Regions from separate parts of the Streptomyces sp. ID05-39B genome, predicted to be linked through region 1. Evidence: predicted binding sites of a transcription regulator. Region 1 holds the regulator's gene; the other holds the start of a gene.
The links. Region 1 encodes HrcA, which represses chaperone genes, less so after heat shock. Its sites were predicted from a motif close to TTNGCACTCNGNNNNNCNGAGTGCNAA; they were not measured.

Region 1 (15,850 bases):
GAGGTCCCGATGACCGACGACGACGTCCACGCCGACCGGTACCTGATCGCCGAGGAGGCGATGGCCGCGGCGGGCTTCGACTGGTACGAGGTGTCCAACTGGGCCACCTCCGAAGCGGGCCGCTGCCTGCACAACGAGCTGTACTGGCGCGGCGCCGACTGGTGGGGCGCCGGTCCGGGAGCCCACAGCCACGTCGGCGGCGTGCGCTGGTGGAACGTGAAGCACCCGGGGGCGTACGCGGCGGCGCTGGCGGGAGGCCGCTCACCGGGCGCGGGCCGCGAGATCCTCTCGGACGAGGACCGCAGGGTCGAGCGGATCCTGCTGGAGCTGCGGCTGAAGGAGGGCGTGCCGCTGTCGCTGCTGCGGCCGGAGGGGCTCGCGGCCTCGCGCCGGGCCCTGTCGGACGGACGGCTTCAGGAGGGTCCGTACGAGCGGGGGCGTGCTGTGCTCACCCTGCGGGGGCGGCTGCTGGCGGACGCGGTGGTGCGGGACCTGGTGGACTGAGGGGCCCGGAGCCGGCCGTCGCGCCCTCGGGCCCGCCGCGGCGAGGGCCCGGCCGTCAGGCCTCACCCGGCGCCGTGACGAAATCGATCAGCTCCTCGACCCGGCCCAGCAGCTCCGGCTCCAGGTCCCGGTAGGACCCGACCCGCTTCAGGATCGCCTGCCACACCGCGCCGGTGTTGTCCGAGGGCCAGCCCAGCGCCCGGCACACCCCCGTCTTCCAGTCCTGCCCGTGCGGGACGCGGGGCCAGGCCGTGATGCCCACCGCGGACGGCTTCACCGCCTCCCAGACGTCGATGTACGGGTGGCCCACCACCAGCGCGTGCTCGCTCGTCACCGACCGGGCGATGCGCCATTCCTTGGTGCCGGGGACCAGATGGTCCACGAGGACGCCGAGGCGGGCGTCGGGGCCGGGGGCGAACTCGGCGACGACCGCCGGCAGGTCGTCCACGCCCTCCAGGTACTCCACGACCACGCCCTCCACGCGCAGGTCGTCGCCCCACACCTTCTCCACCAGCTCGGCGTCGTGCCGGCCCTCGACGTAGATCCGTCCGGCGCGGGCCACCCGGGCGCGGGCGCCGGGCACGGCGACCGAACCGGAGGCGGTACGGGCGGGCCGTGGCGGAGCGGACGAGGTGGGGCGGACCAGGGTCACGGGCCGGCCCTCCAGGAGGAAGCCGCGGGGCTCCAGCGGGAACACGCGGTGCTTGCCGAAGCGGTCCTCCAGGGTGACCGTGCCCGCCTCGCAGCGGATCACCGCGCCGCAGAAACCGGTGCCGGGCTCCTCGACCACCAGGCCGGGGTCGGCCGGGACCTCCGGTACCGGCTGCGGCTTCTTCCACGGAGGGGTCAGGTCGGCGGAGTACTGGCGCATTCGGATGACGATAGGAGAAGCGTCGGCACGCTCACAGCGACACGCCGAAACGCGCGGCCAGCACGTCCCGTTGGGCGCGGACGAACGCCGCGTCCACCACCGCGCCGTGACCGGGTATGTACAGCGCGTCCTCGCCGCCGAGGGCCAGCAGCCGGTCGAGGGCGGCGGGCCAGTGCGACGGTACGGCGTCGGGGCCCGCCTGCGGCTCACCGGACTCCTCGACGAGGTCGCCGCAGAAGACGACCTCGGGCGAGCCGGGGCCCGCGGGGACGAGGACGGCCAGGTCGTGCGGGGTGTGACCGGGGCCGACGTTCGCCAGCAGGACCTGCCGGCCGCCGCCCAGGTCGAGGGTCCACTCGCCGGAGACCAGGTGGCGGGGCCGTACCAGCGTGTCCGCGGCCTCCGTGGCCGTGTCCGCGTCGAGACCGTTGCGGACCGCGTCCGCGCGCAGCTCCTGCGCCGGCGCGTTCTCCGCGCCCACCGCCGCGTAGACCTCGGCACCCGCGAAGGCCGCCGCCCCCAGGACATGGTCGAAGTGGGGGTGCGTGAGCGCGAGATCGGTCACACGGTGACCTGCGAGTTCCTCGGCGTGCATGCGCAGCCGGGCACCCTCCGCGAGGCTCGATCCCGCGTCCACCAACAGGGCCCGGCCCTCCCCGACGACCAGCCCCGCCGTGCAGTCCCAGCCGGGCAGCCGGCACCGGCCGACCCCCGTGGCGATCCGCTCCCACCCCAGCTCTTCCCAAGTCACCGTCATACCGCGACGCTAGCCCTGGCAGCCCGCCCGGGCGACCGACCTTGCCCCGGGTGTACCCCACAGCCGTACACTGGCCGGGGAACGCTGGCACTCGGATGTGAAGAGTGCCAGACGAGACGCCCGGGGGACCGGGGACGACTTTTCTGGAGGTGAGCGCGGGTGCTGAGCGAACGCAGACTGCAGGTGCTGCGCGCCATCGTCCAGGACTACGTCGGCACCGAGGAACCGGTGGGTTCCAAGGCGCTCACCGAGCGCCACAACCTCGGCGTCTCACCGGCGACGGTCCGTAACGACATGGCCGCCCTGGAGGACGAGGGGTTCATCGCCCAGCCGCACACCAGTGCCGGGCGTATCCCCACCGACAAGGGCTACCGGCTGTTCGTCGACAAACTGGCCGGCGTCAAGCCGATGACGGCGCCCGAGCGGCGCGCCATCCAGAACTTCCTGGACGGCGCCGTCGACCTCGACGACGTCGTGGCGCGGACGGTACGGCTGCTCGCGCAGCTCACCCGGCAGGTCGCCGTCGTGCAGTACCCGTCGCTGACCCGCTCCACCGTGCGCCACGTCGAGCTGCTGGCGCTGGCGCCGGCCCGGCTGATGCTGGTGCTGATCACGGACACCGGGCGGGTCGAGCAGCGGATGGTGGACTGCCCGGCGCCCTTCGGCGAGGCCTCGGTGGCGGATCTGCGGGCGCGGCTGAACAGCCGGGTCGCGGGCCGTCGCTTCAGCGATGTGCCGCGCCTGGTGGAAGACCTGGCCGACGCCTTCGAGAACGAGGACCGTGGCACGGTCACGACGGTGCTCTCCACCCTGCTGGAGACGCTCGTCGAAGAGAACGAGGAGCGGCTGATGATCGGCGGAACCGCCAATCTCACCCGCTTCGGACATGACTTTCCCCTCGTCATCCGGCCCGTCCTGGAAGCCTTGGAGGAGCAGGTCGTGCTCCTCAAGCTCCTGGGCGAGGCCGGGGATTCGGGCATGACCGTACGCATCGGTCACGAGAACGCCTATGAGGGGCTCAACTCCACTTCGGTGGTGTCGGTCGGCTACGGTTCGGGCGGCGAGGCAGTCGCCAAGCTCGGCGTGGTCGGACCGACCCGCATGGATTACCCGGGAACGATGGGAGCGGTACGCGCAGTGGCACGGTACGTCGGACAGATCCTGGCGGAGTCGTAAGTGGCCACGGACTACTACGCCGTTCTCGGCGTGCGCCGCGACGCGTCGCAGGAAGAGATCAAGAAGGCCTTCCGGCGGCTCGCACGCGAGCTGCACCCGGACGTCAACCCCGATCCGAAGACCCAGGAGCGGTTCAAGGAGATCAACGCCGCCTACGAGGTGCTGTCGGACCCGCAGAAGAAGCAGGTCTACGACCTCGGCGGCGATCCCCTGTCCCAGGCGGGCGGCGCGGGCGGCTTCGGGGCCGGTGGCTTCGGCAACTTCTCCGACATCATGGACGCCTTCTTCGGCACGGCGTCGCAGCGCGGGCCGCGCTCACGCACCCGCCGCGGCCAGGACGCGATGATCCGGCTGGAGATCGACCTCGACGAGGCGGCCTTCGGTACGACCAAGGACATCCAGGTCGACACGGCGATCGTCTGCACCACGTGCAGCGGCGAGGGTGCCGCGCCGGGGACCAGCGCGCAGACCTGTGACATGTGCCGCGGTCGCGGCGAGGTGTCGCAGGTGACGCGGTCCTTCCTCGGCCAGGTCATGACCTCGCGGCCCTGCCCGCAGTGCCAGGGCTTCGGCACCGTCGTACCGACCCCGTGCCCGGAGTGCGCGGGCGACGGACGGGTGCGCTCGCGTCGCACGCTGACGGTGAAGATCCCGGCCGGCGTCGACAACGGCACCCGCATCCAGCTCGCCGGCGAGGGCGAGGTCGGGCCCGGCGGCGGTCCCGCCGGTGACCTGTACGTCGAGATCCACGAACTGCCGCACGCGCAGTTCCAGCGGCGCGGCGACGATCTGCACTGCACGGTGACCCTGCCCATGACCGCGGCGGCCCTCGGCACGAAGGTGCCGCTGGAGACGCTCGACGGTCTGGAGGAGGTCGACATCCGGCCCGGTACCCAGTCCGGGCAGTCGATCCCGCTGCACGGGCGCGGAGTGACGCATCTGCGGGGCGGTGGGCGCGGTGACCTCATCGTGCATGTCGAGGTGCAGACGCCCAACAAGCTGGACCCCGAGCAGGAGCGGGTGCTGCGGGAGCTGGCGAAGCTGCGCGGGGAGGAGCGGCCCCTCGGGCAGTTCCAGCCCGGTCAGCAGGGGTTGTTCTCCCGGCTGAAGGACGCGTTCAACGGGCGGTGACGGCGGGTGTGGTGGCGGGCGGTGGGGCCTTTCTCGCCCCGCCGCCCCTTCCCGTTCCCGTCCCTGGGCTGCGCCCCCGGACCCCTTGCGTCCCCGCACCCCCGGACGGGCTGGTGGGTTCGGCGTTGTCCCGGGTACGTGACAACATGCCGTCATGTCCCGCGCACTGACCGATCTCTTCCCTCTCCCGATCGTGCAGGCCCCCATGGCGGGCGGCGTCTCCCTCCCGCAGCTCGCCGCCGCCGTGTCCGAGGCCGGCGGGCTGGGGTTCCTGGCCGCCGGGTACAAGACCGCCGACGGCCTGTACCAGGAGATGAAACAGCTGCGGAGTCTCACCTCCCGGCCCTTCGGCGTGAACCTGTTCATGCCGCAGCCGGAGCATGCGGAGACCGGCGCCGTCGAGGTCTACGCCCATCAGCTGGCCGGCGAGGCCGCCTGGTACCAGAGCGAGCTGGGCGATCCGGACAGCGGCCGTGACGACGGCTACGACGCCAAGCTGGCGGTACTGCTCGACAACCCGGTGCCGGTGGTCTCGTTCCACTTCGGCGTGCCGCGTCCGGACGTGCTGGACGCGCTGCGCCGGGCCGGCACGTTCACGCTGGTCACCGCGACCACCGCCGAGGAGGCCGTCGCGGTCGAGCGGGCGGGTGCGGACGCGGTGATCGTCCAGGGTGTGGAGGCCGGCGGCCACCAGGGCACCCACCGGGACATTCCCGAGAACGACGGCTCCGGCATCGGCGTGCTCGCGCTGCTCGCCCAGATCCGGGAGGCCGTGAGCCTGCCGCTGATCGCCGCGGGCGGTCTGATGCGGGGCAGCCAGATCGCCGCCGTCCTCGCCGCCGGAGCGAGCGCCGCCCAGCTCGGTACGGCCTTCCTGGCGACCCCCGAGTCCGGCGCCGCCGCCGTCCACAAGGAGGCGCTGACCAACCCGCTCTACGTGCGCACGGAACTCACCCGCGCCTTCTCCGGGCGTCCGGCCCGCGGCCTGGTCAACCGCTTCCTGCGCGAGCACGGCCCGTACGCGCCCGCCGCCTATCCGGAGGTCCACCACCTGACCTCGCCGCTGCGCAAGGCCGCCGCGAAGGCGGGCGACGCGCAGGGCATGGCGCTGTGGGCGGGCCAGGGACACCGGCTGGCCCGTGCCCTGCCCGCCGGGCAGCTGGTGGAGGTGCTGACCGCCGAACTCGACACGGCGAGGACAGCGTTGTCGGGCGGCGGCGCGGCCGGTGCGGCCGGTATGGGCGGTGTGCGATGACCGCGCCCGTGTTCGTCGTCGAGGAACTGCCCGGCGGTCCGGCCGAGTTCGTGCTGGACGGGCCCGAGGGGCGGCACGCCGTCTCGGTGAAGCGGCTGCGCGCCGGTGAGGAGGTCGTCCTCACCGACGGCACCGGCCGCTGGGCCGAGGGCGAGGTCGTCGCCGCCGAGGGCAAGGACCGGCTGGTCGTCCGGCTGACACGGGTGGCGGAGGAGCCCGCCGGGTCGCCGCGGATCACCGTCGTGCAGGCGCTGCCGAAGGGCGACCGGGGGGAGCTGGCCGTCGAGACGATGACCGAGACCGGCGTCGACGCGATCGTGCCGTGGGCCGCCTCCCGGTGCATCACCCAGTGGAAGGGCGACCGCGGGCTGAAGGCGCTCGCCAAGTGGCGGGCCACCGCCCGTGAGGCCGGCAAGCAGTCCCGCCGGGTCCGTTTCCCCGAGATCGCCGACGCGGCGACCGCCAAGCAGGTGGCGGCACTTCTGGCCCGTGCCGACTTCGCGGCCGTGCTCCACGAGGACCGCGACTACGGCAGCGAGCCTCTCGCCACCGCCCAACTCCCCACGGACGGCGAGATCGTGCTCGTCGTCGGACCCGAAGGGGGCGTCTCGCCCGAGGAGTTGGCACTCTTCGAGGAGGCCGGCGCCAAGGCGTACCGGCTGGGGCGCAGCGTGCTGCGGACCTCGACCGCCGGGACGGCGGCCGCCGCCCTGATCCTGGGCCGGACCGGCCGCTGGTCCTGACCGGACCTACGAAGTGGCTGCCGCCGCGCGGCTGACGGCGTCGAACAGGATCCAGCCGTCCAGCTCCGCCTCGCGCCCCTCCTGCGGGAGCAGTCCGCGGCGGACGGCCTCGTCGAGGAGGGCGCGCACCGTGGCGGGCTGGTGCAGGTTGAGGTGGTGGGTGCGGTCGCCGACGCCGCCGCTGTGCGTGTACGCGCCGCCGCCGACGTAACGGCCCTCGCCCTCCCGGAACACGATCCGGGTGCGCACGCCGTCCCGGGCCAGGGTGAGGACGTCCCGGCAGCCCTGGCCGCCGCGGTGCCGGTGGCGGACCGTCCACAGGTAGGTGGTCGTGTCGTCGACGGTCAGTTTCCTCAGGCGTCGGTGGTCGCGCATGCGGTCACCGTAGACGGGGGCGGTGGTGCGGCGCATGGCGTTAAGTGCTCTACCGCGCCCCCGCCGGCGGTGGCAGGCTGCCTTCCATGGGGGCATGGAGGAGACGGATGCGGGGCCGGGCGCGCGGGACACGTGCGGTGGCCGTGGCGGGGCTCGCGGTCCTCGCCGTGGGCGGCGCGGTGGCGTGCGAACCGGGCGGGATCGGCTCGGCGGCCGTCGCGTACACCACCGACGAGGCGGCGACGGCCGAGATCGAGCGCCGGGACGTCGACGTGCGATGGCTGACCTGCACCGCCGACTACGGCGACGCCGCCGACGAGGGGACCCGGGAGACGGTCGCCTCCGTCGACTGCGAGGGTGAGACCGGCAACGGGCGGGACATCACCGTCGCCGGCCGCGTCACGCGAGCCGTCAGCGGCTCCTGCGTGCGCGGTGACCTCCGCGCGGACGTCGGCGACAAGCAGCTGTTCCGCGTGGGCGGGCTCGGCGACTGCAAGTCCGCCACCCCCTCGCCGCTCGCCCCGCCCCGCTCCGCACAGCCCGCGGAACCGGGGCGGCCCACGGTCACCGTGACCGTCACCGAGACGGTCCGGTGCGACGGCGACACCCGCTGTGGGCCCGCCGGCACCAAGTGACCTGAACGAGCCACTGATCCGGACACCTGTCGGTCACCCCGCCCTGCAGAGGACCGACTCTCGGCTCCGCTCGAGCGGGAGGGGCCCACCGGCTCCGCCATCACTTCCTCCTCCGCCTTGCAGCTGCCCGCACCAGAGCCCGCTCCTTCCCCCACCCTCCCATTGCCCCGCGGTCTAGAGTGATCGGGTGACACAGCCCGTGACGCCTGCCGCGTACTTCCGATTCCCGCATCTGCACGGTGAGTTGGTGGCCTTCACCGCCGAGGACGACGTGTGGCTCGCGCCCCTCGACGGCGGGCGCGCCTGGCGCGTCAGCGCCGACAACATGCCGGTCACCCTGCCCCGTATCTCGCCCGACGGCACCACCGTCGCCTGGACCTCCACCCGCGACGGTGCCCCCGAGGTGCACGCCGCCCCGGTCGACGGCGGACCCGCCACCCGGCTGACGTACTGGGGCAGTCCCCAGACCAGGGTGCGCGGCTGGACCCCCGACGGCCGGGTGCTCGTGCTGAGCACGCACGACCAGGCCAGCCTGCGCCGCAGCTGGGCCCGTGCGGTCCCGCTCGACGGCGGACCGGCCACCACCCTGCCGTACGGGCCCGTCGGCGGGGTCGCCTTCGGCCCGCACACCGTGCTGGTGTCCGCGTCGATGGGCCGCGAGGCCGCCGCGTGGAAGCGCTACCGGGGCGGCACGGCGGGCAAGTTGTGGATCGACCGGGAGGGCGACGGGGAGTTCACGCGGCTGCACGAGGACCTGGACGGCAACATCGAGTACCCGGTGTGGGCGGGCGACCGGATCGCGTTCCTCTCCGACCACGAGGGCACCGGCGCGCTGTACTCCTCCCTCGCCGACGGCTCCGACCTGCGACGGCACACCCCACTCGAAGGCTTCTACGCCCGGCACGCCGCCGGGGACGGCAGCCGGGTCGTGTACTGCTCCGCCGGTGAACTGTGGATCCTGGACGACCTCGACGGCGCCGAGCCGCGCCGCATCGACGTCCGGCTCGGCGGGCAGCGCACCGACCGGCGGCCGTACCCGGTGCCGGCCGCCCGCTGGCTGGGCTCCGCCACCCCCGACCACACCGCCCGCGGCAGCGCCGTGGAGGTGCGCGGCGCCGTCCACTGGGTCACCCACCGCCACGGACCCGCCCGCGCCCTGGCCGCCGAGCCCGGCGTCCGCGCCCGGCTGCCGCGCACCTTCCGCACCGAGGGCGAGGAGTGGGTGGTCTGGGTCACCGACGCCGAGGGCGACGACGCCCTGGAGTTCGCCCCCGCCACCGGCCTCGCACCGGGCGCCACCCCGCGCCGGCTGGCCGCCGGACGCCTCGGCCGGGTGCTGGAACTGGCCATGGCCCCCGACGGCAGCCGGGCCGCCGTCGCCGCGCACGACGGAAGGCTGCTGCTCGTCGAGCGGGAGACCGGCGAGGTCCGCGAGGTCGACCGCAGCGAGGACGGCGAGGTGTCCGGCCTGGCCTTCTCGCCCGACTCGGCCTGGCTGGCCTGGTCGCACCCCGGCCCCCGCCCGCTCAGCCAGCTCAAACTCGCCAACACCGCCGACCTGTCGGTCACCGAGGCGACCCCGCTGCGCTTCCACGACTACGCGCCCGCGTTCACCCTCGACGGCAAGCACCTCGCGTTCCTGTCGACGCGCGCCTTCGACCCGGTCTACGACGAGCACGCCTTCGACCTCTCCTTCATCGAAGGGGCCCGCCCGCACCTCATCCCGCTCGCCGCGACCACCCCCTCGCCGTTCGGGCCGCAGCGGCACGGCCGCCCCTTCGAGGCCCCCGACAAGGACGAGACACCCGACAGCGAGGGCACCCCGGCCACCCGGATCGACCTGGAGGGCCTCGCCGACCGGATAGTGCCGTTCCCCGTCGAGGCCGGCCGCTACTCAGGGCTGCGGGCCGCCAAGGACGGCGTGCTGTGGCTGCGCCACCCCGTGCGCGGTGTCCTCGGCGCCTCCCGCGCCACCCCCGACGATCCCGACCCGGACACCGAGCTGGAGCGCTACGACCTCGTCCAGCAGCGCCTCGAACACCTCGCCCCCGACGCCGACGCCTTCGAGGTCAGCGGCGACGGCAAGCGGCTGCTGCTGCGCGCCGACGGCAAGCTGAAGGTGGTGCCCAGCGACCGGCGCGCCTCCGGCGACGAGGACAGCGAGAGCAACCTCACCGTCGATCTCGGCCGCGTCCGTCAGAGCGTCGACCCGGCCGCCGAGTGGCGCCAGATGTACGACGAGACCGGCCGCCTCATGCGCGACAACTTCTGGCTGCCCGGCCTCGGCGGCATCGACTGGGACGGTGTCCTGGACCGCTACCGGCCGCTCCTGGACCGGGTCGCCACCCGCGACGACCTCGTCGACGTCCTCTGGGAGGTGCACGGCGAACTGGGCACCTCGCACGCCTACGTCGTGCCCCGCGGCTACGGCGGCGGAGCCCGGCAGGGCCTGCTCGGCGCCGACATCTCCCGTCACGAGGACGGCAGTTGGCGCATCGACCGGGTGCTGCCTTCGGAGACCTCCGACCCCGACGCCCGCTCCCCGCTCGCCGCGCCCGGCGTCGCGGTGCGCGCGGGCGACGCGATCCTCGCCGTCGCAGGCCACCCCGTGGACCCGGTCGCCGGACCCGGACCGCTCCTCGTCGGTACGGCGGGCAAGGCGATCGAGCTGACCGTCTCGCCGTCCGGCGGGGGCGAACCCCGGCACCCGGTGGTCGTCCCCGTCGACGACGAGGAGCCGCTGCGCTACCACGCCTGGGTCGCCGGCCGGCGGGCGTATGTGCACGAGACGTCCGGCGGCCGGCTCGGCTACCTCCACGTGCCCGACATGCAGGCCCCCGGCTGGGCGCAGATCCACCGTGACCTGCGGGTGGAGGTGGCCCGCGAGGGGCTCGTGGTGGACGTCCGGGAGAACCGGGGCGGCCACACCTCCCAGCTCGTCGTGGAGAAGCTGGCGCGGCGGATCGTCGGCTGGGACGTGCCGCGCGGGATGCGGCCCTCCAGCTATCCGGAGGACGCGCCGCGCGGGCCCGTCGTCGCGGTCGCCGACGAGTTCTCCGGGTCCGACGGCGACATCGTCAACGCGGCGGTCAAGGCGCTGGGCATCGGACCGGTGGTCGGCACGCGCACGTGGGGCGGCACGATCGGGATCGACAGCCGGTACCGGCTGGTCGACGGGACGCTGGTCACCCAGCCCAAGTACGCGATCTGGCTGGACGGTTACGGGTGGGGCGTGGAGAACCACGGCGTCGATCCGGACGTGGAGGTCGTGGTGCGCCCGCAGGACCATGTGGCGGCGCGGGACGTCCAGTTGGAGGAGGCGGTACGGCTGGCGCTGCTGGCACTGCAGGAGACACCGGCGAAGGTGGCTCCGCCGCTCCCGGAGTCGTAGCCCGCCGGGGCCGGGGTGGCCGTCCCTCGCGGCTGCCGCTCCGCCCCGCCGCTCCCGGGCCCGGACCGTCTCGCCGTCGAGGGCCGGACGGGCCGCATGACGACGGTCCGCGCTGCATCGTGCCGGCCGTCGCTACGATGCCCCGTAAGAGATCACCGGTGCGAGGAGGATCCGAATGCCAGGCGAGCCGCAGGACGACTGTCTGTTCTGCAAGATCGTGGCGGGGACGATCCCCGCGACGATCGTGCGCGAGACCGAGACGACCGTCGCCTTCCGGGACATCAACCCGCAGGCGCCCACGCACGTCCTCGTGATCCCCAAGGCGCACCATGTGGACGCCGCCGCCCTCGCCGCCGAGGCGCCGCAGCTCGCCGCGGACGTCCTGTGCGAGACGCGGGCGGTCGCCGACGACGAGAAGCTGGAGAGCTACCGCATCATCTTCAACACCGGCAGCGGCGCCGGTCAGACCGTCTGGCACGCCCATGCTCACGTCCTGGGCGGCCGTGGCCTCCAGTGGCCCCCCGGCTGATCCGTGTCCGTACGTGAACTCGTCGTCCTCGGGACCGCCAGCCAGGTCCCGACCCGGCACCGCAACCACAACGGCTACTTCCTGCGCTGGGACGGCGAGGGCATCCTCTTCGATCCCGGCGAGGGCACGCAGCGCCAGATGCTGCGGGCCGGGGTCGCCGCGCACGACCTGCACCGGATCTGCGTCACGCACTTCCACGGCGACCACTGTCTGGGTGTCGCCGGGGTGATCCAGCGCGTCAACCTGGACCGCGTCCCGCATCCGGTCACCGCCCACTTCCCGCGGTCCGGGCAGCGCTTCTTCGACCGGCTCCGGTACGCCACCGCCTACCGCGAGACCGTCGGCGTCACGGAGGTCCCGGTGGACGGCGACGGACCCCTCGCCGTCACGCCGTCGTACACGCTGGACGCCCGCCGGCTCTCGCACCCGGTGGAGTCCTACGGCTACCGGCTGACCGAGCCCGACGGCCGCCGCATGCTGCCCGACCGGCTCGCCGCGCGCGGTGTCCGGGGGCCGGACGTCGGCCGGATCCAGCGGGAGGGATCGGTCGGCGGGGTGTCGCTGGAGGAGGTCAGCGAGGTGCGGCGCGGTCAGCGGTTCGCGTTCGTCATGGACACCCGTCTGTGCGACGGGGTGGGGGAGCTGGCGGAGGGCTGCGACATGCTGGTCATCGAGTCGACGTTCCTCGACGAGGACGAGCAGCTCGCCGTGGACCACGGCCATCTGACCGCCGGTCAGGCGGCGCGGGTCGCGCGGGACGCCGGTGTCCGGCACCTCGTGCTCACCCACTTCAGCCAGCGCTACAGCGAACCCGAGGAGTTCGAGCGGCAGGCGCGGGCCGCCGGGTTCGTGGGGGAGCTGACGGTGGCACACGACCTGCTGCGGGTGCCCGTTCCGAAACGGCGGTAGGTTCTGAAACCGCGCTAATGCACCCGTACGATGCTTCGATGCCCCTCCCCAAAGCCGAACTGCACCTGCACATCGAAGGCACGCTGGAGCCGGAGCTGGCCTTCGAGCTGGCCGCCCGCAACGGTGTCGAGCTGCCGTACGCCGACACCGAGGCACTCCGCGAGGCGTACCGGTTCGAGGACCTCCAGTCGTTCCTGAACCTGTACTACGAGCTGATGGCGGTCCTGCGCACCGAGCGGGACTTCGAGGACCTGGCCGACGCCTACCTCGCCCGTGCCGCCGCGCAGGGCGTGCGGCACGCGGAGATCTTCTTCGACCCGCAGGCCCACCTCGCCCGGGGCGTCGGGATGGGCACGGTCGTCGAGGGCCTGTGGCGGGCGCTCGGCCGCAGCGAGACGGACCACGGCGTCTCCACCCGGCTGATCATGTGCTTCCTGCGCGACGAGTCCGCCGAGTCGGCGCTGGAGACCCTCGACGCCGCGAAGCCGTACCTCGACCGGATCACCGGCATCGGGCTGGACTCGGCGGAGGTCGGGCATCCGCCCGTGAAGTTCCGCGAGGTCTACGAGGCCGCCGCGGCCCTCGGCCTGCGGCGGGTCGCGCACGCCGGTGAGGAGGGGCCGCCGGAGTACATCACCGAGGCCCTCGACGTGCTCGGGATCGAGCGCGTCGACCACGGACTGCGCTGCATGGAGGACCCGGCGCTGGTGGAGCGCCTGGTGCGGGAGCGGATCCCGCTGACGCTGTGCCCGCTGTCCAACGTACGGCTGCGGACCGTCGACGTCCTCGCCGACCACCCGCTGCCCGCGATGCTCGACGCCGGGCTGCTCTGCACGGTCAACTCCGACGACCCGGCCTACTTCGGCGGCTACGCGGGCGACAACTTCGACGCCGTACGGTCGCAGCTGGGCCTGGGCGAGGAGCGGCTGCGCGAACTGGCCCGCAACTCCTTCACCGCCTCCTTCCTGGAGGACGACGAGAAGCTGCGGGCGCGGTACCTGGCCGAGGTCGACGCGTACGAGTTCTAGGACGCCCGGCCCTCCCGGTGGACCCGGTCCACGAGGATGTCGATGACGAGCGGGGTGCGCGGGCCGAAGCCGAGCAGGACGCCGTCCTCCATGCCGACGACGCGGCGGTTCAGGCCCCGCGTCGACCACCGCAACGCGGGCGACCGCTCCCAGGACGTCCGTATCCCGGTCACCTTCGAGAGCCAGGGCCCCGGTGAGGGCAACGGCGGCGGCGACGGCGTCGACGTGCCGCCCGGCACCGTCCGCTATGTCAGGCAGACCGACTTCCCCACCGCCGGCAAGGTCCGCGACCTGCTGCTGCACCCCGAGTCCGGGAAGCTCTACGCCGGCTCGGACGACGTCGTCGACACCGGGGACGTCGACGAGCGCGGCCTGTGGGTCCTCGACGCCGCCGACGGCAAGGTCCTCACCCACCTCACGAGGTCCCCCGGCGCGGGCGGCACCGTGCTCGAACGCGTCGTCAGCCAGATCGCCCGGCCCCTCGCCGGGGACGGCGTCCTCTTCCACCACCCCTTCGCGGCCTCGGCACCGCCAGGGACGGCGACCGGGAGGCCGCCACCGGCAGCCAGATCCGGACGCCAGGTTCCGAGCCGTACCCGGAAAGCTAGACCCCGGCCCCCGGCGCGCCCCCCGCGTGCCGGGGCCCCGCCGTGTCGTACGCCCCCTGGCTGGACACACCCGCCGCAGCATCCACCGGAATCTCCACGACCTCCTGTTCCGCCGCGCCGACCTGCGGCACCGCCCCGCTGGGCGTGCCGGTGGACGCGGCGAGGAGGGCCGCCGGGGTCCCGCCGCGCCGCCGGACCGCGCCCGGCAGCAGCGGACGTCCGCTCGTGTGCAGCGCGACGACGGTCATCGGCACCGCGACGACCAGCAGCCCGGCGCCCAGCACCAGCCCCATCACCGGAAAACCGGCCCGCGCCGACAGGAGGCTCCCGGTGATCGGCCCCGCCGCCGTCCCCAGCGAGGCCGCCGAGCCGACGAGGACCGCCCAGCGCCCGCGCGGGTCGAGCGAGGCGGCCAGCCCGATGAGGTACGACAGCACGATCGGGTAGAAGACGTTCCAGGCGATCTCCCCGGCCGCGAAACTCGCCGGCCCGGTCGCCGAGGCGCTCGCCACGACGCACCCGGCGATCAGCACGGTCCCGCCGCCGATGGGCAGCGCCCGGCCCAGCCGCGCCCCCAGCGCACCGGCGCCCAGTACGCCCAGCAGCCCGGCGCCGAGCGCCACGGCGAAGACGACTCCGACGGCGGCCTCGCTGAGATGGGCCTGCGTGAGACCGATCCGCCCGCTGACGCCCCACAGGGAGTTCTGCACCAGCGACCAGAACGGCATGGCGGCGACCAGCAACAGCCCGGACCGCAGATGCGGCAGCCGCGCGGCACGCCCCTCGGCCGGGGCCGCCGCCACGGCCCTACGCCCCGGAAGCCGCCCGGTGAGCGGCCATACGGCGACGGCGGTGAGGGCGATCGCGGCCAGCGGCTGCCCGTGCCCGGCGCCGAGGTGCGGCACCGTCAGATAGACGGCACCGGCGAGCGCGGACACCCCGAGCAGACCGAGCGTGGAGGCGCGGTGCGGGTCGGGCTCGGCGGCGATCCGGGTGGCGGCGACGGTGGTGGCCGTACCGGACCCGAAGCCGCCGAGAACGGCACCCGCGACGACCGCGGGGACGCTGTCGGCGAGGGCGGCCCCGCCGTACCCGAGGACGGCGAGGACGAGGCCGATCCGGGCCAGGGCGCGGGCCCCGGTCCGCTCGACGCGCGAGGCCAGCGCGAACCCGGCCGAGGCCGCACTCAGCAGCAGCGCACTGCCGACGGCACCGGACTGCGTGGCCGACAGGGGAAGCCCCGAGTCCAGCCGTCCCACGACGGTGGGCAGCAGATAGGGAGCGAGATACCCGGCCGTGAAAAGGGCGACGAGGGGCCAGGGAGTGGTGCGGGGCGCGAACACGGGCGTTCCAGGGCAGGCGAAAGGAGCGGCGGCTCAGAAAGAGAGGGGGAGGAGCGACGACCGTCGACGGACAGGAACGCGCCGCCAATTTGTATCAAGCACGCAGTTCTCAACAGAAGTGGGGAGTGGGTGATCTGGATCACAGAAAGTTTGGTCGCCGGTGTTCCGGGTAAGAGCGCGCCCCTCCGTCGGGGCTCCGTTGACGCGAAGGAAACCGGTACCTAGCCTGCATCTCCATACGTGGACGACTTTCACATAGGGAGATGGCCGGGTGGACCTCACCATCAAGGACGTACGGCTCACGCCGATCCTGATCGCCGACCCGCCCCTCCTCAACACGCAGGGCGTGCACCAGCCGTACACCCCGCGCCTGATCGTGGAGGTCGTGACGGCGGACGGCGTCACGGGCGTCGGGGAGACCTACGGCGACTCCAAGTACCTGGACCTGGCCCGCCCCTACGCGAAGAAGCTGCCCGGCCGGAAGGTCAGCGACGTGAACGCGCTGTTCACCCTCGGGGACGAGGTGGACGTGGACCGGTCACGGATCTCCGACCAGGTGGACGTGGGCGGCCTGCGGGGCGTCCAGACGGCCGAC
Region 2 (15,537 bases), on a different contig from region 1:
CCTGGAGCGTGTCGATCCGGTCGAGGACCGCGGTGAGGTGGGTGACCGTGTGGTAGCGGCGCTGGCAGGAGCCGCAGCGCCGCTACCACACGGTCACCCACCTCACCGCGGTCCTCGACCGGATCGACACGCTCCAGGAGTACGCCGACGACCCCGACGTCGTCCGGCTGGCCGCCTGGTTCCACGACGCCGTGTACCTGCCCGACCGCTCCGAGAACGAGGACCGCTCCGCCCGCCTCGCCGAGCGCGCCCTGCCCGAGGCCGGACTGCCGGACGCGAAGACCGCCGAGGTGGCCCGCCTGGTCCGGCTCACCGTCTCCCACGACCCCGCCGACGACGATCGTGACGGCCAGGTGCTGTGCGACGCCGACCTCGCGATCCTCGCCGCGCCCCCGTCGGCGTACGCCGCCTACGCGGCCGGGGTCCGCGAGGAGTACCACTTCGTCCCCAACGACGTCTTCCGCGAGGGCAGGGCCGCCGTACTGCACCAACTCCTCGGCCTGCCCCGCCTGTTCCGCACCCCGCACGGGGCGAAGGAGTGGGAGGCGACCGCCCGCTACAACATGCGCGCGGAACTGGACCTGCTCTCGGTCTGAGCCCCGCGCCCGCCTACGCTGCACGGCATGCGCGCATGGGGCGGGGATCAGGTGACGGAGGCCGTCGCGAGCAGCGTGGAACTGCTGCGGACGGTGACCGACAGGGACTGGACCGGCGTGAAGGCCGGCCGGCTGGACTGGTCCTGCCGACGGACGGCGGAGCACATGGCGGGCGATCTCATCGCCTACGCCGGGCAGCTGGCGGGCCGCGCGCAGACGGCGTACGTCCCCTTCGAGATCGGTTTCGAGGAGGGCACCGACCATGCGGGGGTCCTGGACGTCATCGAGACCACCGGCGCGCTGCTCACCGCCACCGTCCGCACCACCCCGCCACGGGTGCGCGCCTTCCACCCGTACCCGTTCCGCAGCGCGAACCGCGAGGGCTTCGCCGCGATGGGCATCGCCGAGGTGCTCCTGCACACCCATGACATCGCCGAGGGCCTGGGCCTGGCGTACGAGCCGCCCGCCGAGCTGTGCGAGTCCGTCCTCACCCGGATCTTCCCGCACGTGCGGCCCGGCCCCGACCCCTGGCCGACGCTGCTGTGGGCCACCGGCCGCGGCGATCTGCCCGGCCGTGCCCCGGTCACCGCATGGCGCTGGAACAACAACCTGGTCCTGCAGACCGGGCGGCTCACCCTCGAAGGCCTCACCCCGGCGGCCGCCGCCGACCTGGTCGCGGGCGGCGACGGCGGCTTCGTATGGCTCGGCGACGCCCCCTTCGAGGGCACCCGGGATGTCGCCGCCGGCCTGCTCAAGGCCTACGAAGGCGGGGTGCACCGGCCCGAGTTCGGCGCGTTCGTGCTCGTCCGTCGGGAGGACGGCCGGGCCGTCGGCAGCCTGAACCTGCACGGGATGCCCGACGAGGAGGGCCGCGCCGAGATCGGCTACGACCTCGTGGAACCGGCCCGGGGCCACGGCTACGCGACCGAGGCGCTGACCGCCCTCGCGGACCGGACGCTCGCCCACGAGGACGTCCACCTGCTGTACGCGGCCGTGGCGGAGGCGAACACCCCCTCGCAAGGCGTCCTGACGCGCGCCGGGTTCGTCCGGGCCGACGTGGCGGCCGAGCCCTTCCTGGAGGACGCCTCGCCACGGCTCTACACACGCCGGGGGTGACGCCCGCCCGGCGGGGCCTACGGCCGGCGTCGCCCCTTCGGGCGTCGTAGTCCCGCCGCCGTCAGGAGCCGCACCACCTCGCGGCTCCTGACCTCCACCGCCCCGGCCTCGACCACCTCCTGGTACCGGTGCGAGGGAATGTCGTAGTGATCGCGTTCGAACGCGCGCCGGGGCACGCCCAACTCGTCGGCGAAGTCGTGCAGTTCCTCGAAGGAGACGTCGCTGACGAGGTGGGACCACATCCGTCCGTGACCCGGCCAGTCCGGCGGGTCGATGTAGAGCGTCACGCGCGCCTCACGAGGGGCCCGCCCCGCCGGAGGCCGCCCCCAGCGAACCGACCGCGGCGACCTTCACGCCCGCCTTGTGACACACCCAGTGCGGGTCGGGCCCGAGTTCGGGCTCGATCTCCAGGGCGTGCGGGTCGCCCGAGCCGCACACCGGGCAGATCGGCCAGCGGCCGTACCGCTCCAGCAGGGCGTCCTGCACGTCCTGCGCCACCAGGCCGGCCACGAAGGTCACACCGTCCGGCCACTGCTCGACCCACCAGCGCCGCTGCGCCACGGACTCCTCGACCATGGACACGACGTCCGCCGCGGCCACCTCGCCCGAGGCCAGGTCGGCGAGGACGAGGGCCCGCGCGGCGTGCAGCGCCTGTTCCAGTGCGCTGACGGGTGTGGGGGAAGGCGTGTGCGAGGGGTTGTGGGAGGGGTCCATGCACCCATTGTGCGCACTCTTGACCGTGACACCGCGCCGAAAATACCTTTCATGGGTGCCCCAGGACGTGAAGGAAATTTTCGGTGGCGCCCTCGCCGCCAGGGTCCGCGCGCTCGCCCCCTCCATGACGCGCTCGATGCAACGCGTCGCCGAGACCGTCGCGGGCGACCCCGCGGGCTGCGCGGCGCTCACCGTCACGCGCCTCGCGGAACGCACCGGCACCAGCGAGGCCACCGTCGTGCGCACCGCCCGCCTCCTCGGTTACGGCGGCTACCGCGACCTGCGGCTCGCCCTCGCCGGACTCGCGGCCCAGCAGCAGTCCGGCCGCGCGCCCGCCATCACCACCGACATCGCCGTCGACGATCCGATCGCGGACGTCGTCGCCAAACTCGCCCACGACGAGCGGCAGACCCTCGCCGACACCGCCGCCGGTCTCGACACCGTGCAGCTCGGCGCGGCGGTGGCGGCGCTGGCAGGCGCACGCAGGACCGACGTCTACGGCGTCGGGGCGTCCGGGCTCGTCGCCCAGGACCTCGTGCAGAAACTGCTGCGGATAGGGCTCATGGCCCACGCCCACAGCGACCCGCACCTCGCGGTGACGAACGCGGTGCAGTTGCGGGCGGGCGACGTGGCGATCGCCATCACGCACTCCGGGTCGACACGGGACGTCATCGAACCCCTGCGGGTCGCCTTCGAGCGGGGCGCCACGACCGTCGCCGTCACCGGGCGGCCCGGCGGCGCGGTCGCGCAGTACGCCGACCTCGTGCTGACGACGTCCACGGCACGCGAGAGCGAGCTGCGGCCGGCGGCCATGTCCTCACGGACCGGTCAGCTGCTGGTGGTGGACTGCCTGTTCGTGGGGGTGGCCCAGCGGACCTACGACACCGCCGCGCCGGCGCTGGCCGCGTCGTACGAGGCCCTGGCCCATCGGCACCGGTAGACCGTAGGAGTACTCCGGCCGACCTACGTGGGAAAGAAAGAGCCGTCTGCCATGACCTCCACCCCCCGCCCCGACGAACTGCTCGCCCAGCTCGGTTCGCTCACCACCGAAGCCTTCCGCCCGGAACTCGCCGAGATCGACCGGCTGCCCACCCTCGACGTCGCCCGGCTCATGAACGGGGAGGACGCCGGCGTGGCCGGGGCCGTGGCCGCGCGGTTGCCCGAGATCGCCGGGGCCGTCGACGCGATCGCCGCGCGGATGGGGCGCGGCGGACGGCTGGTGTACGCCGGGGCGGGGACGGCAGGACGGCTCGGGGTGCTCGACGCCTCCGAGTGCCCGCCGACCTTCGACACGGCCCCCGGCCAGGTCGTCGGGCTCATCGCGGGCGGGCCGCGGGCGATGGTGACCTCCGTCGAGGGTGCCGAGGACTCGCGGGAGCTGGCACGGGCGGACCTGGCCGCCCTCGCGCTGACCGCCGAGGACACGGTGGTCGGGATCTCCGCCTCGGGGCGCACGCCCTACGCGGTCGGCGCGGTCGAGTACGCGCGCTCGCTCGGTGCCCTGACCGTCGGGCTGGCCTGCAACGGGGACAGTGCGCTGGCTGCGGCGGCCGAGCACGGCATCGAGGTCGTCGTCGGGCCCGAGCTGCTCACCGGGTCGACACGCCTGAAGGCGGGCACCGCGCAGAAGCTGGTGCTGAACATGCTGTCGACGATCACGATGATCCGGCTGGGCAAGACGTACGGGAACCTGATGGTCGACGTCCGGGCCTCGAACGAGAAACTGCGGGCCCGCTCACGGCGGATCGTCTCCCTTGCGACGGGCGCGGACGACGAGGAGGTCGAGGAGGCCCTCACGGCCACCGGCGGTGAGGTGAAGCACGCGATCCTCGTACTGCTCGCCGGGGTCGACGGGCCGTCGGCCACCCGCCTTCTGGAGGAGTCCGGCGGTCACCTGCGTGCCGCGCTCGCCGCCGCGCGCCCCTGAGCCGCACGCTCAGCAGGTGCCTACCGATTCCCATGCCACCGCCGCCGCGCTCCTGCCCCTGGTCGGCGGCCCCGCGAACATTCTCTCCGTCGCCCACTGCATGACCCGGCTCCGGCTGGCCCTCGCCGATCCGTCACGGGCGGACGAGGAGGCGCTGCGGGCCGTCCCCGGGGTGCTGGGCCTCGTCGTGGACGGCGGGTCGTACCAGGTGGTGCTCGGGCCGGGGATCGTCGGACCGGTGACAGTCGCGTTCGAGGAGCTGGTGGACGCCACAGTCGGCGGCCGGCCGACGGCGGCCGAGGGACTCGCCGCGCTGGGCGCCGACTTGAAGGGCGAGCGGCAGCGGCGCAACGCCACCCCGGTCAAGACCGCCCTGCGCCGCCTCGCCGCCGTCTTCGTCCCCCTCATCCCCGCCCTCATCGGCTGCGGGATCCTCGCGGGCCTCAACGGGCTGCTGGTCAACGCCGGTCTGCTGACGTCGCTGACGCCCGCGCTGGCCGCCGTGGCCTCCGGGTTCATGGCGCTGATCGCGGTGTTCGTCGGCGTCAACACCGCCAAGGAGTTCGGCGGCACGCCCGTGCTGGGCGGGGCGGTGGCGGCGATCGTGGTCTATCCGGGCGTCGCGAAGGTCACCGCGTTCGGGGTGACCCTCGCCCCCGGCCAGGGCGGGGTGCTCGGCGCACTGGCGGCGGCACTGCTGGCGGCGTACGTGGAGAAGTGGTGCCGGGGCCGGGTCCCGGCAGCCCTCGACGTGCTGCTGACCCCCACCCTGACGGTCCTCGTCGCCGGCCTGGCCACGCTGTACGGCCTGATGTGGGCGGCCGGTGCCGTGTCGACGGCGATCGGCACGGCGGCGGACCGGCTGCTGTCGACGACGGGCGCCTTCGCCGGCCTGGTCCTCGGCGGACTGTTCCTGCCCCTGGTGATGCTGGGCCTGCACCAGGCCCTCATCCCCATCCACACCACGCTCATCGAACAGCAGGGCCACACCGTGCTGCTGCCCATCCTGGCGATGGCGGGCGCGGGCCAGGTCGGCGCGGCCCTCGCGGTCTACGTCCGGCTGCGCCACGACACCTCGCTGCGCACGACGATCAGGTCGGCGCTCCCGGCGGGCCTGCTGGGCGTCGGCGAACCCCTCATCTACGGCGTCTCCCTCCCGCTGGGCCGCCCCTTCCTCACGGCCTGCGTGGGCGGGGCGGCCGGCGGGGCCTTCGTGGGCTTCTTCGCGATGCTCGGCGACCAGGTCGGCGCGACGGCCATCGGCCCGTCCGGCTGGGCCCTGTTCCCGCTGCTGGCCGGCAACCGGGGCTGGAGCGCCCTGCTCGCGATCTACGCGGGCGGGCTGCTGACCGGGTACGCGGTCGGCTTCGCCACCACCTACGTCTTCGGCGTCACCGACCGCGTCATGGTGGCCGCCGGCTCCGGCCGCCCCGCCCAGGACCCGTCCGGCAGCCCGGCACCTTCGCGATCCGGCTGAGGCAGGCAGCCTGGCTCTCTTCCGGGAGCAGGCAGGAATCCCCCGTCCCCCTGGCGAGCGGCTCGTACGGGGCCTTGTCGGTGGGGTGTGCGACGGTTGAGTCGGCGGTGTTCGCACCGCCGGACACTCAGGCCGGAGGAAGGCCCGCCGCGGAAAAGGGAGACGCTCGTCATGAACCACGCCCAGCTCACCCACCTGGGGCGTGCCCTGCGGCTGCTCGGTGAGCACGGGGACGCTCTGAACGCCGACACCCCGGACGCCAAGTTCCACGAAGTCAGATCGGACCTGCGACGCGCCCTGGAACTCCTGGAGGAGGGCGCCTCGGCCGTGCCCAGCACCCGGTGTGCCGAGCACCCGAACGGTCCCGTGGACGAGGCCGCCCCCGACCTGTGCCTGCTGTGCGAGACCCGGCGGCGGGCGGCCCGGCGCGCCGAGTTCGACGGACCCGCCCCGCGGGCACCGCACCCCACCGCCCCGTCCCGCTACGGCGGCCGGGGCGAGCGCCCGCAGCCCCAGCAGCGCTGGCTGCCGGAGCTGTGGACCGGCCAGGAATGGCAGCTGTGCGGCACCCCGAGGCGCGACCGCCAGGAGGCCGAGCGGTACCTCGCGGCCCTGCGCCGGGGCTCTCGCCCCGCCATGGCCTACCGCCTGGTGCACGAGTTCACCGACTACGAGGTGCTGCGCGTCTGGGGCACCCCGGTGAGGGTCGACATCGAGCCCATGGGCAACATCTAGGCCGGGCCCCGGTCGGGCAGCGGCAGCGGCAGCGGCAGCGGCAGCGGCGGGAAGTCGTGCCCCTCCCACAGCAGGCGTGCCGTCTCGTCCGGATAGGGGCGGACCTGCGGTTCCGCGTCCAGGATCTGCACCAGCCGCTTCCCCGTGTCGTAGGCCGGCCAGCCCGGCTCGCCGGTGCGGGCGAACGCCGTCCAGGACGCGCGCATGCGGGCGGACAGGGTGCGCGCCTCCTCGGTCACCTCCGCGCCCGCGAACAGCAGGTTCCCGAGGTCGGCGTCGTAGGTGCCGAACAGCAGGGGTATGTCGAGGCCGTGGCAGGCTCCCAGTGCGCCGCCCATGCCGGGGGCCGGCCAGGTCAGTTCGTAGACATGGGCCCGGCCGCCGCCCGCGACCTGTGCCTCCGCCAGGTGCAGGGACGGCATGCGGAACAGCCAGTCGGACTGCACCCGCTCGAACAGCTCCCCCGGTCCGGCGTCCGGACAGGCCTCCCGGTAGGCCCGCTCACCGGCCTCGCCGCCGCCGGGCCCGAACAGCCGCAGCACACTCGTCGCCTGTTCCTCCGTCACCTCGCCCAGCAGGCCCGCCAGGGCCACAAACAGGCGGTACTCCTGCGCGTTGTGTCCGACGATCAGCTCCACGTCCCGGCCCGCGCCCGCCGCCAGCGCCTGCCAGGGCGTGACCGGCAGCACCTCGCCGTCGACCACGGGTGAGAACGGCGTGACCGTGGGCGCGACCTGCCCCCACCGGTCCACGCGCTCGCCCATCTTCGCGGCGAGCGCCGTCCCGGCCTCGGTCAGCGCACGCGGATCGACCGTGGCGAGGTCGGCGGCCGTGGGCCGCAGTCCGGCCTCGGCGGCGATGGCGGCGGCGAGGTCCCGGGCCAGCTCGTCGGAGAAGTACGTGCCGGGCACGCTCTGCGCGATGGCCCGCCCGAACAGCCCCCGCGCGGCGGGCATGGCCAGCAGCGCCGCCACCGAACCGGCGCCCGCCGACTCCCCGAAGACGGTCACCCGGCCGGGATCGCCGCCGAACTCGGCGATGTTGTCCCGCACCCATTCCAGGGCGGCGACCTGGTCGAGCAGTCCCCGGTTGGCGGGCGCGCCCTCCATCCGGGCGAACCCCTCTATGCCGACGCGGTAGTTGAAGCTGACCACGACCAGGTCACCGGCGCGGGCGATGTGCCGCGCGTCGTAGCCGGGGCTGCCCGCGTGGCCGAGCTTGTAGGCGCCGCCGTAGATCCACACCATGACGGGGCGGGCCTCGGCGGGCGCCGGGTCCGGTGTCCACACGTTCACCGTCAGCCAGTCGTCGCCGGTGGGTCCGTCCAGCGCGCCCGTGGGCCCCTGGATGCCGGGCTCCTGCGGGGGCGGCGGGCCGAAGGCGTGCGCGTCCCGGACGCCTTCCCATTGCTGGGGCGGGAGCGGGGCCTGGAAGCGGGCCTGCCCGACCGGAGGGGCGGCGAAGGGGATGCCGCGGAAGACGTCCAGTCCGTCCTCCCTGCGTCCTCGGACGGCTCCGGCGGCGGTACGGACCACGGGCTCGGCGTCGGCTGTCGTCATCGGTCACTCCTCGGTGGGCTGCTGCTCGTGGAACAGACCGTCAACGGACGGCTGTTCGTGGAAGGGAAAGCACACTGGGCGGCTGTTCGTGGAAGGGACACTCCACTGGGTGACTGTTCGTGGAACGGACGGTCGATGGTGGTTGCTCCGGTGATTGCTCGGTGATTGCTCGGTGATTGTTTCGGTGGTCGCTCCGTGGAACGGACGGTCGATCGGCGGCTGTTCATGAAACGGACGGCGCTCGGGCAAAGTGCCGAAAGCGGCCGACGCCCCTCGTGTGGGTGACGGCCGCCTCGGCAGGGCAGTTGGTCACACCTTGACGGGCACGGCCTCCTGCGCCTCTCCGGGGCCGCCGCCATGACGGCCGCCCCGCGCTCGGGGATGAAGGTGGCGAGCCGGAAGGCCGCCAGGGCCACACCCGCGCCGATGGCCATGACGACCTTGAAGCCGTCCTCGGCCGGCAGGGTGAAACCGCCGTACTCGGTGGTCATCCGGGCGAGGATCACACCGGCGACGGCACTGGCGAAGCTGGTGCCCAGGGACCGCATCAGGGTCTTGGGGCTGTTGGCCGAGCCGGTCCGGGCCGGGTCGACCGCGCCCATGATCAGGGCGGGCAGGGCGCCGTAGGTGAAGCCGACGCCGGCCCCGATGACGCAGGACACCAGGACGAGGTGCCGGACCTCGCTCACGAGCCGGCGATTGATTGAGTCAAGCAAGCTAAGTCCCGAGGCCCCGCCAGGCACGAAAGAGAGGGGGCGGGGAAGGAGGTCTCCCTCCTTCCCCGCCCCACCCGCACAGAGCCGCTCAGCAACCCGACGGCTCAGCAGACCTCAGCTGAGGGTCTTCAGCGACGCCGCGTCGTACGGCTTCAGCTCGTCGAGGCGGCCGGCCAGCACCTTGGCCGCCCACTCCGGGTCCTGGAGCAGCGCACGGCCGACGGCCACCATGTCGAACTCGTCCCGCTCCAGCCGGTCGAGAAGGTCGTCGAGGTTCTTCACCCCCGACCCCACGCCCTGGAAGGCGTTGAGGAACTCGCCGTCGAGACCGACCGAGCCGACGGTGATGGTGGGCCGCCCGGTCAGCTTCTTCGTCCAGCCCGCGAGGTTGAGGTCGGAGCCGTCGAACTCCGGGGCCCAGTAGCGGCGGGTGGAGGCGTGGAAGGCGTCGGCACCGGCCGCGGCGAGCGGGGCGAGGATGGCCTCCAGCTCCTCGGGGGTCTCGGCGAGGCGCGCGTCGTAGGCCTCCTGCTTCCACTGCGAGTAGCGGAAGATGACCGGGAACTCCGCCGACACCGTCTGGCGTACGGCGGCGACGATCTCCGCCGCGAACCTGGTGCGGGCGACCGGGTCGCCACCGTAGGCGTCGGAGCGGCGGTTGGTGCCCGCCCACAGGAACTGGTCGACCAGGTAACCGTGGGCGCCGTGGATCTCCACGCCGTCGAAACCGATGCGCTCGGCAGCCGCGGCGGCCTCGGCGAACGCGCCGATGACGTCGTCCAGGTCGCGCTGGGTCATCGCCTTGCCGGTGCCCTCGGTGCCGTCCAGGCGCACGCCGGAGGGGCCGACGGCGGGGGCGTCCGCCACCGGCGGCTCACCCTGGCTGCGCACCATGCCGATGTGCCACAGCTGCGGCACGATCTTCCCGCCGCCCGCGTGCACGGCCTCGGCGACCTTCGCCCACCCGGCCAGCTGCTCCTCGCCGTGGAACCGCGGCACCCGGTCGCTCTGCCCGGCCGAGTCGTGGCCGACGTACGTGCCCTCGGTGACGATCAGGCCGACACCCGCGGCGGCCCGGCGGCCGTAGTACGACGCCACGTCCTCGCCGGGGACACCGCCGGGCGAGAACATGCGGGTCATGGGCGCCATGGCGATGCGGTTCGGGACGGTCAGGCCGTTGAGGGAGACGGGGCGCGCGAGAATCTCGGCGGCGCGGGAGGCGGCGGGAGTGGCAGTCACGACAGGGGACTCCTCGGAGAGGTCGCGGTGGGCATCGGCAGAGCCGTCAAGCATCGGACGGTGGGACATTCTGGACGGTATGTGCACATGCAAGAACCGCCCTCTGCCGTCAACCGCACGGCCCTCCCCCGCCATTCCGCCGACTCCCCCCCAACCGCTGTGATGCGGGCCACGCCGCGGAACCCGAACCCTCACCCTGCCGTTCCGCCGCACCGGCGCGGACCGACCGCCGACCCCGACCACATGGGCCGGCCCGCGGTCACCTCCCACCACGAGCACGGACACCCCCAACCCCACCGGCACCACGGTCGGGCGTGAAACGACCGAGGGCGGCACCCCCCGCGTCAGCAGGGAGTACCGCCCTCGACAGGAAGACCGAGCTTGATCAGCGATCAGGCTCAGAAGTCCATGTCACCGCCCGGCATGCCGCCGCCGGCCGGGGCAGCGCCCGCCTTCTCCGGCTTGTCGGCGATGACGGCCTCGGTGGTGAGGAACAGCGCGGCGATCGACGCGGCGTTCTGCAGCGCGGAACGCGTCACCTTCGCCGGGTCGATGATGCCCTCGGCGATCATGTCGACGTACTCACCGGTCGCGGCGTTCAGGCCGTGGCCGACGGGCAGGTTGCGCACCTTCTCGACGATGACGCCACCCTCGAGACCACCGTTGACGGCGATCTGCTTGAGCGGGGCCTCCAGGGCGAGCTTCACGGCGTTGGCGCCGGTCGCCTCGTCACCCTCGAGGTCGAGCTTCTCGAAGACCGAGGTGGCCTGGAGCAGGGCCACGCCACCACCGGCGACGATGCCCTCCTCGACGGCCGCCTTCGCGTTGCGAACGGCGTCCTCGATGCGGTGCTTGCGCTCCTTGAGCTCCACCTCGGTGGCGGCGCCGGCCTTGATGACGGCCACGCCGCCGGCCAGCTTCGCCAGACGCTCCTGGAGCTTCTCGCGGTCGTAGTCCGAGTCGCTGTTCTCGATCTCGGCGCGGATCTGGTTGACCCGGCCCGCGACCTGGTCCGAGGAGCCGGACCCGTCGACGATGGTGGTCTCGTCCTTGGTGATGACGACCTTGCGGGCCTTGCCGAGCAGGTCCAGGGAGGTGTTCTCGAGCTTGAGACCGACCTCCTCGGAGATGACCTCGCCACCGGTGAGGATGGCGATGTCGTTCAGCATCGCCTTGCGGCGGTCGCCGAAGCCCGGGGCCTTGACCGCGACGGACTTGAAGGTGCCGCGGATCTTGTTGACGACCAGGGTCGACAGGGCCTCGCCCTCGACGTCCTCGGCGATGATCAGCAGCGGCTTGCCCGACTGCATGACCTTCTCCAGGAGCGGGAGCAGGTCCTTGACGTTGGCGATCTTGGAGTTCGCGATCAGGATGTACGGGTCGTCGAGGACGGCCTCCATACGCTCCATGTCGGTCGCGAAGTACGCCGAGATGTAGCCCTTGTCGAAGCGCATGCCCTCGGTGAGCTCGAGCTCGAGACCGAAGGTCTGCGACTCCTCGACCGTGATGACGCCTTCCTTGCCGACCTTGTCCATCGCCTCGGCGATGAGCTCGCCGATCTGGGTGTCGGCGGCGGAGATGGAGGCCGTCGAAGCGATCTGCTCCTTGGTCTCGACATCCTTCGCCTGCTCGAGGAGGGCACCGGAGACGGCCTCGACGGCCTTCTCGATGCCGCGCTTCAGAGCCATCGGGTTGGCGCCGGCCGCCACGTTGCGCAGGCCCTCGCGGACCAGCGCCTGGGCGAGAACGGTCGCGGTGGTCGTACCGTCACCGGCGACGTCGTCCGTCTTCTTGGCGACTTCCTTGACCAGCTCGGCGCCGATCTTCTCGTACGGGTCCTCGAGCTCGATCTCCTTGGCGATGGAGACACCATCGTTGGTGATCGTGGGGGCGCCCCACTTCTTCTCGAGGACGACGTTGCGGCCCTTGGGGCCGAGCGTCACCTTCACGGCGTCCGCGAGCTGGTTCATGCCGCGCTCGAGGCCGCGCCGCGCCTCCTCGTCGAACGCGATGATCTTGGCCATGTGAAGTGGTCCCTCCAGGACTGGGGGTGATTCCTTCGGACCGCGCCCGCGCCCGCGACGGACGGCTCGCCTGCCCCGTGGTTCCTTGCCCCACTTGGCCTGCGGGCCTCACCGACCCGGTCCTTCGTTGTCACTCTCACCATCAGAGTGCTAACGCCAATGATTAGCACTCGACCCGTCCGAGTGCAAGGTGCGCCCGCGGAGCGGGCTCGTTCAGGGGTGGCGGTCGGGTGACGGGCGGGAGCCGGCGGGCACCCCCGATCCGCAGGTGAACGACGCCCCTCCGCCCCCACCCCGTCCCGCCCTCCGGACATGACGAAGGGCCCGCACCCCTGGAGGTGCGAGCCCTTCGCGAACAGAACAGAAGAACGTCGCTGCAAGTCGGCGCGTGCTTCAGCTGGTCGCGAGCCGGACCATGTCCGCCTGCGGCCCCTTCTGACCCTGCGAGATCTCGAAATCGACCCGCTGGCCCTCTTCCAGGGTGCGGTATCCGTCCATCTGGATCGCGCTGTAGTGGACGAAAACATCCGCACCACCGTCGACCGCGATGAAGCCGTACCCCTTCTCCGCGTTGAACCACTTGACGGTGCCCTGAGCCATGCCTAACTCCCCTATTACTGGCCCTTGCACAGATCCGCACTTCGCGGATCCGGGTCAGACCTCACCCCCCAAGTTCGTTGGGGGCGTGCGCCGGAACGCGTCGACCGCGGCTGAATGTATCTGTCCAACTGCCGTCTGCAACAGGTCAATCGGACGAGAATTCCGGACGCGAATGGTCAGGAGAAGAGTGAGGTTTCGCCCGAATTCAGGGCAAGTCGGGCCCCACAAAGGGAAGGAAAGGCGCAAAACAGATGCACACTTTGGCTGCTTCTCATCGCCTGCACCAGCGGAACTCATATGCGGCCGGCATGCATTGGCGGGCGCGTTCCCCAACTGTACCGCGCTCAACCACATTGAATTGCCCCCTCCGCTTCTCTCGCGGAGGGGGCAATTCAATGAACGCTCGGTAATTACCGTTACCGACGGTTACTACCGGCGGGTACTGACTAACGGTCAGCCACCGGCCACGGCCGGGATGATGGAGACGCCGGCGCCGTCGGGAGTCGCCGTGTCCAGCCCCTTCTCGAAGCGGACGTCGTCGTCGTTGACGTACACGTTGACGAACCGGCGCAGCTTGCCCTGGTCGTCCAGGACGCGGGCGGCGATGCCCGTGTGGTTCTTCTCCAGGTCGGCGATGATCTCGCCGAGGGTCACGCCCTCGGCCGGGACCTCCGCCTTGCCACCGGTGTAGGTGCGCAGGATGGTCGGGATGCGGACGGTCACGCTCATGCGAGGCCAGCCTCTCGGAAGGAGTCCAGGGTCGGACGGATGGTGGCGCTGAGGCCGGTGCCGGCCACCGCGTCGAGGGTCTTGAGGCCGTCCCCGGTGTTGAGCACGACCGTCGTCTTCGTCGGGTCGAGAAGACCGTTCTCGATCAGCTTCCTCGCCACACCGACGGTCACGCCACCGGCGGTCTCGGCGAAGATGCCCTCGGTCCGCGCCAGCAGCTTGATCGCGTCGACCACCTGCTCGTCGTTCACGTCCTCCACCGCGCCACCGGTGCGGCGCGCGATGTCCAGGACGTACGGCCCGTCCGCCGGGTTGCCGATGGCGAGGGACTTGGCGATGGTGTTCGGCTTCTGCGGCCGCACGACGTCGTGGCCGGCCTTGTAGGCGACGGACACCGGCGAGCAGCCCTCGGCCTGCGCACCGAAGATCTTGTACGGCCTGTCCTCGACGAGCCCCAGCTTGATCAGCTCCTGGAGCCCCTTGTCGATCTTCGTGAGCTGTGAGCCGGAGGCGATCGGCACGACGAGCTGGTCGGGCAGCCGCCAGCCGAGCTGCTCGCAGATCTCGTAGGCCAGCGTCTTGGAGCCCTCGGCGTAGTACGGCCGCAGGTTGACGTTGACGAAGCCCCAGCCCTCGCCGGCCGGGTCGCCGATCAGCTCGGAGCAGAAGCGGTTCACGTCGTCGTAGTTTCCCTCGATGCCGACGAGCTCGCCGCCGTAGATCGCGGCCATGACGACCTTGCCCTGCTCCAGGTCGTGCGGGATGAACACGCAGGAGCGGAAGCCGGCGCGGGCGGCGGCGGCGCCGACGGCACCGGCCAGGTTGCCCGTGGAGGAGCAGGAGAGAGTCGTGAAGCCGAAGGCGCGGGCGGCCTCGATGGCCTGGGCGACGACGCGGTCCTTGAAGGAGTGCGTCGGGTTGCCGGAGTCGTCCTTGACGAACAGCTTGCCGGGGTCGACACCCAGCTCGCGGGCCAGGTTGTCGGCCTGGACGAGCTTGGTCCAGCCGGGGTTGATGTTCGGCTTGTCCGCCACGTCGGCCGGGACGGGCAGCAGGGGCGCGTAGCGCCAGATGTTGGCGGGGCCCGCTTCGATGCGCTTGCGGAGCTCCTCGGTGTCATAGGCCGAGAAGTCGTACGCGATCTCCAGCGGGCCGAAACACTCCTGGCAGGCGAAGACCGGGCCGAGAGGCACGCGGTGTCCGCACTCGCGGCAGGAGAGCGCCGCGGCGGGACCGAGGTCCACGGAGTCGGTGGTGCTTGCAACCGTGTTGCTTACATCTGTCTGCGCAGCCATGTGAGGCGAGGCCCTTCCTCATCTTCCTCACGACGCGTTTCGCCGTGAGACGGATTTGGCACCTTCCCGAGCCGGGAGCCTCGCCACATCAACGTGACAGGACCAGCTGGAGGGTTGCCGGGGCTTCATCGGGCCGTATCCCTCTGCCCCTCTGGATGAGCGGTATGAAGTTGTGGGTGGTGAACGAAAGGCCATCTCGGACATGCGATGGTCATCCGCGTTGTTCAAGACTGTAACCGAAGGCCAGGACAGTTGAGATAGACGTCCGAACCGCGAGATGGATCACACCGTCACCCCACGTGCACGAGGTGTGATCACGACAGTGAGGAGCCGCAGACCGTGCTGAAAGAAGCTGAGGCCTGGCTGGCCACCCGCTCCTGGTCCGTGACCGACCGCCCGCTGCACCGCGTCCTGGCCGCGAAACGTGCCTCGGGCCAGACGGTCTCCGTGGTGCTGCCCGCCCTGAACGAGCAGGAGACGGTCGGCGACATCGTCGCGGTCATCCGCCACGACCTGATGCGGCAGGTCCCGCTGGTGGACGAGATCGTCGTCGTCGACTCGGGCTCCACCGACCGTACGTCCGAGGTCGCCGCGGCGGCCGGGGCACGGGTCGTGCACCGGGACGACATCCTGCCCCGGATACCGGCCGTGCCCGGCAAGGGCGAGGTGCTGTGGCGGTCGCTGCTCGTCACGACCGGGGACATCGTCTGTTTCATCGACGCCGACCTCAAGGAGTTCTCCTCCGACTTCGTCTCCGGGATCGTGGGCCCGCTGCTCACCGACCCCGGCGTGGACCTCGTCAAGGCCATG

Region 2: groL (chaperonin GroEL) is a predicted target of HrcA. The motif match lies at 12,231-12,257, and genes of this name have one in related genera.

Annotation. Positions count from the first base shown of each region.
Region 1 is NZ_JARGEF010000011.1:2,957-18,806, forward strand. Features, by position in the region: gene hemW (radical SAM family heme chaperone HemW) at 1-504, shown strand, start outside; gene P1P75_RS04750 (DUF3097 domain-containing protein) at 560-1,375, opposite strand; gene P1P75_RS04755 (MBL fold metallo-hydrolase) at 1,407-2,132, opposite strand; gene hrcA (heat-inducible transcriptional repressor HrcA) at 2,292-3,308, shown strand; gene dnaJ (molecular chaperone DnaJ) at 3,309-4,439, shown strand; gene P1P75_RS04770 (nitronate monooxygenase) at 4,594-5,694, shown strand; gene P1P75_RS04775 (16S rRNA (uracil(1498)-N(3))-methyltransferase) at 5,691-6,437, shown strand; gene P1P75_RS04780 (hypothetical protein) at 6,444-6,848, opposite strand; gene P1P75_RS04785 (hypothetical protein) at 6,920-7,447, shown strand; gene P1P75_RS04790 (S41 family peptidase) at 7,635-10,838, shown strand; gene P1P75_RS04795 (HIT domain-containing protein) at 11,014-11,367, shown strand; gene P1P75_RS04800 (ribonuclease Z) at 11,371-12,276, shown strand; gene P1P75_RS04805 (adenosine deaminase) at 12,315-13,304, shown strand; gene P1P75_RS04810 (hypothetical protein) at 13,301-13,477, opposite strand; gene P1P75_RS04815 (MFS transporter) at 13,909-15,255, opposite strand; gene P1P75_RS04820 (glucarate dehydratase family protein) at 15,527-15,850, shown strand, end outside.
Region 2 is NZ_JARGEF010000175.1:27-15,563, forward strand. Features, by position in the region: partial or broken gene P1P75_RS29345 (hypothetical protein) at 60-596, shown strand; gene P1P75_RS29350 (GNAT family N-acetyltransferase) at 624-1,712, shown strand; gene P1P75_RS29355 (DUF4031 domain-containing protein) at 1,730-1,999, opposite strand; gene P1P75_RS29360 (hypothetical protein) at 2,007-2,426, opposite strand; gene P1P75_RS29365 (MurR/RpiR family transcriptional regulator) at 2,551-3,366, shown strand; gene murQ (N-acetylmuramic acid 6-phosphate etherase) at 3,418-4,353, shown strand; gene P1P75_RS29375 (PTS transporter subunit EIIC) at 4,370-5,830, shown strand; gene P1P75_RS29380 (hypothetical protein) at 6,002-6,565, shown strand; gene P1P75_RS29385 (carboxylesterase family protein) at 6,562-8,124, opposite strand; partial or broken gene P1P75_RS29390 (MFS transporter) at 8,490-8,816, opposite strand; gene P1P75_RS29395 (NADH:flavin oxidoreductase) at 8,955-10,133, opposite strand; gene groL (chaperonin GroEL) at 10,478-12,103, opposite strand; gene P1P75_RS29405 (cold-shock protein) at 12,497-12,703, opposite strand; gene P1P75_RS29410 (MoaD/ThiS family protein) at 13,157-13,432, opposite strand; gene thrC (threonine synthase) at 13,429-14,727, opposite strand; SAM riboswitch class I at 14,743-14,889, opposite strand; gene P1P75_RS29420 (glucosyl-3-phosphoglycerate synthase) at 15,067-15,537, shown strand, end outside.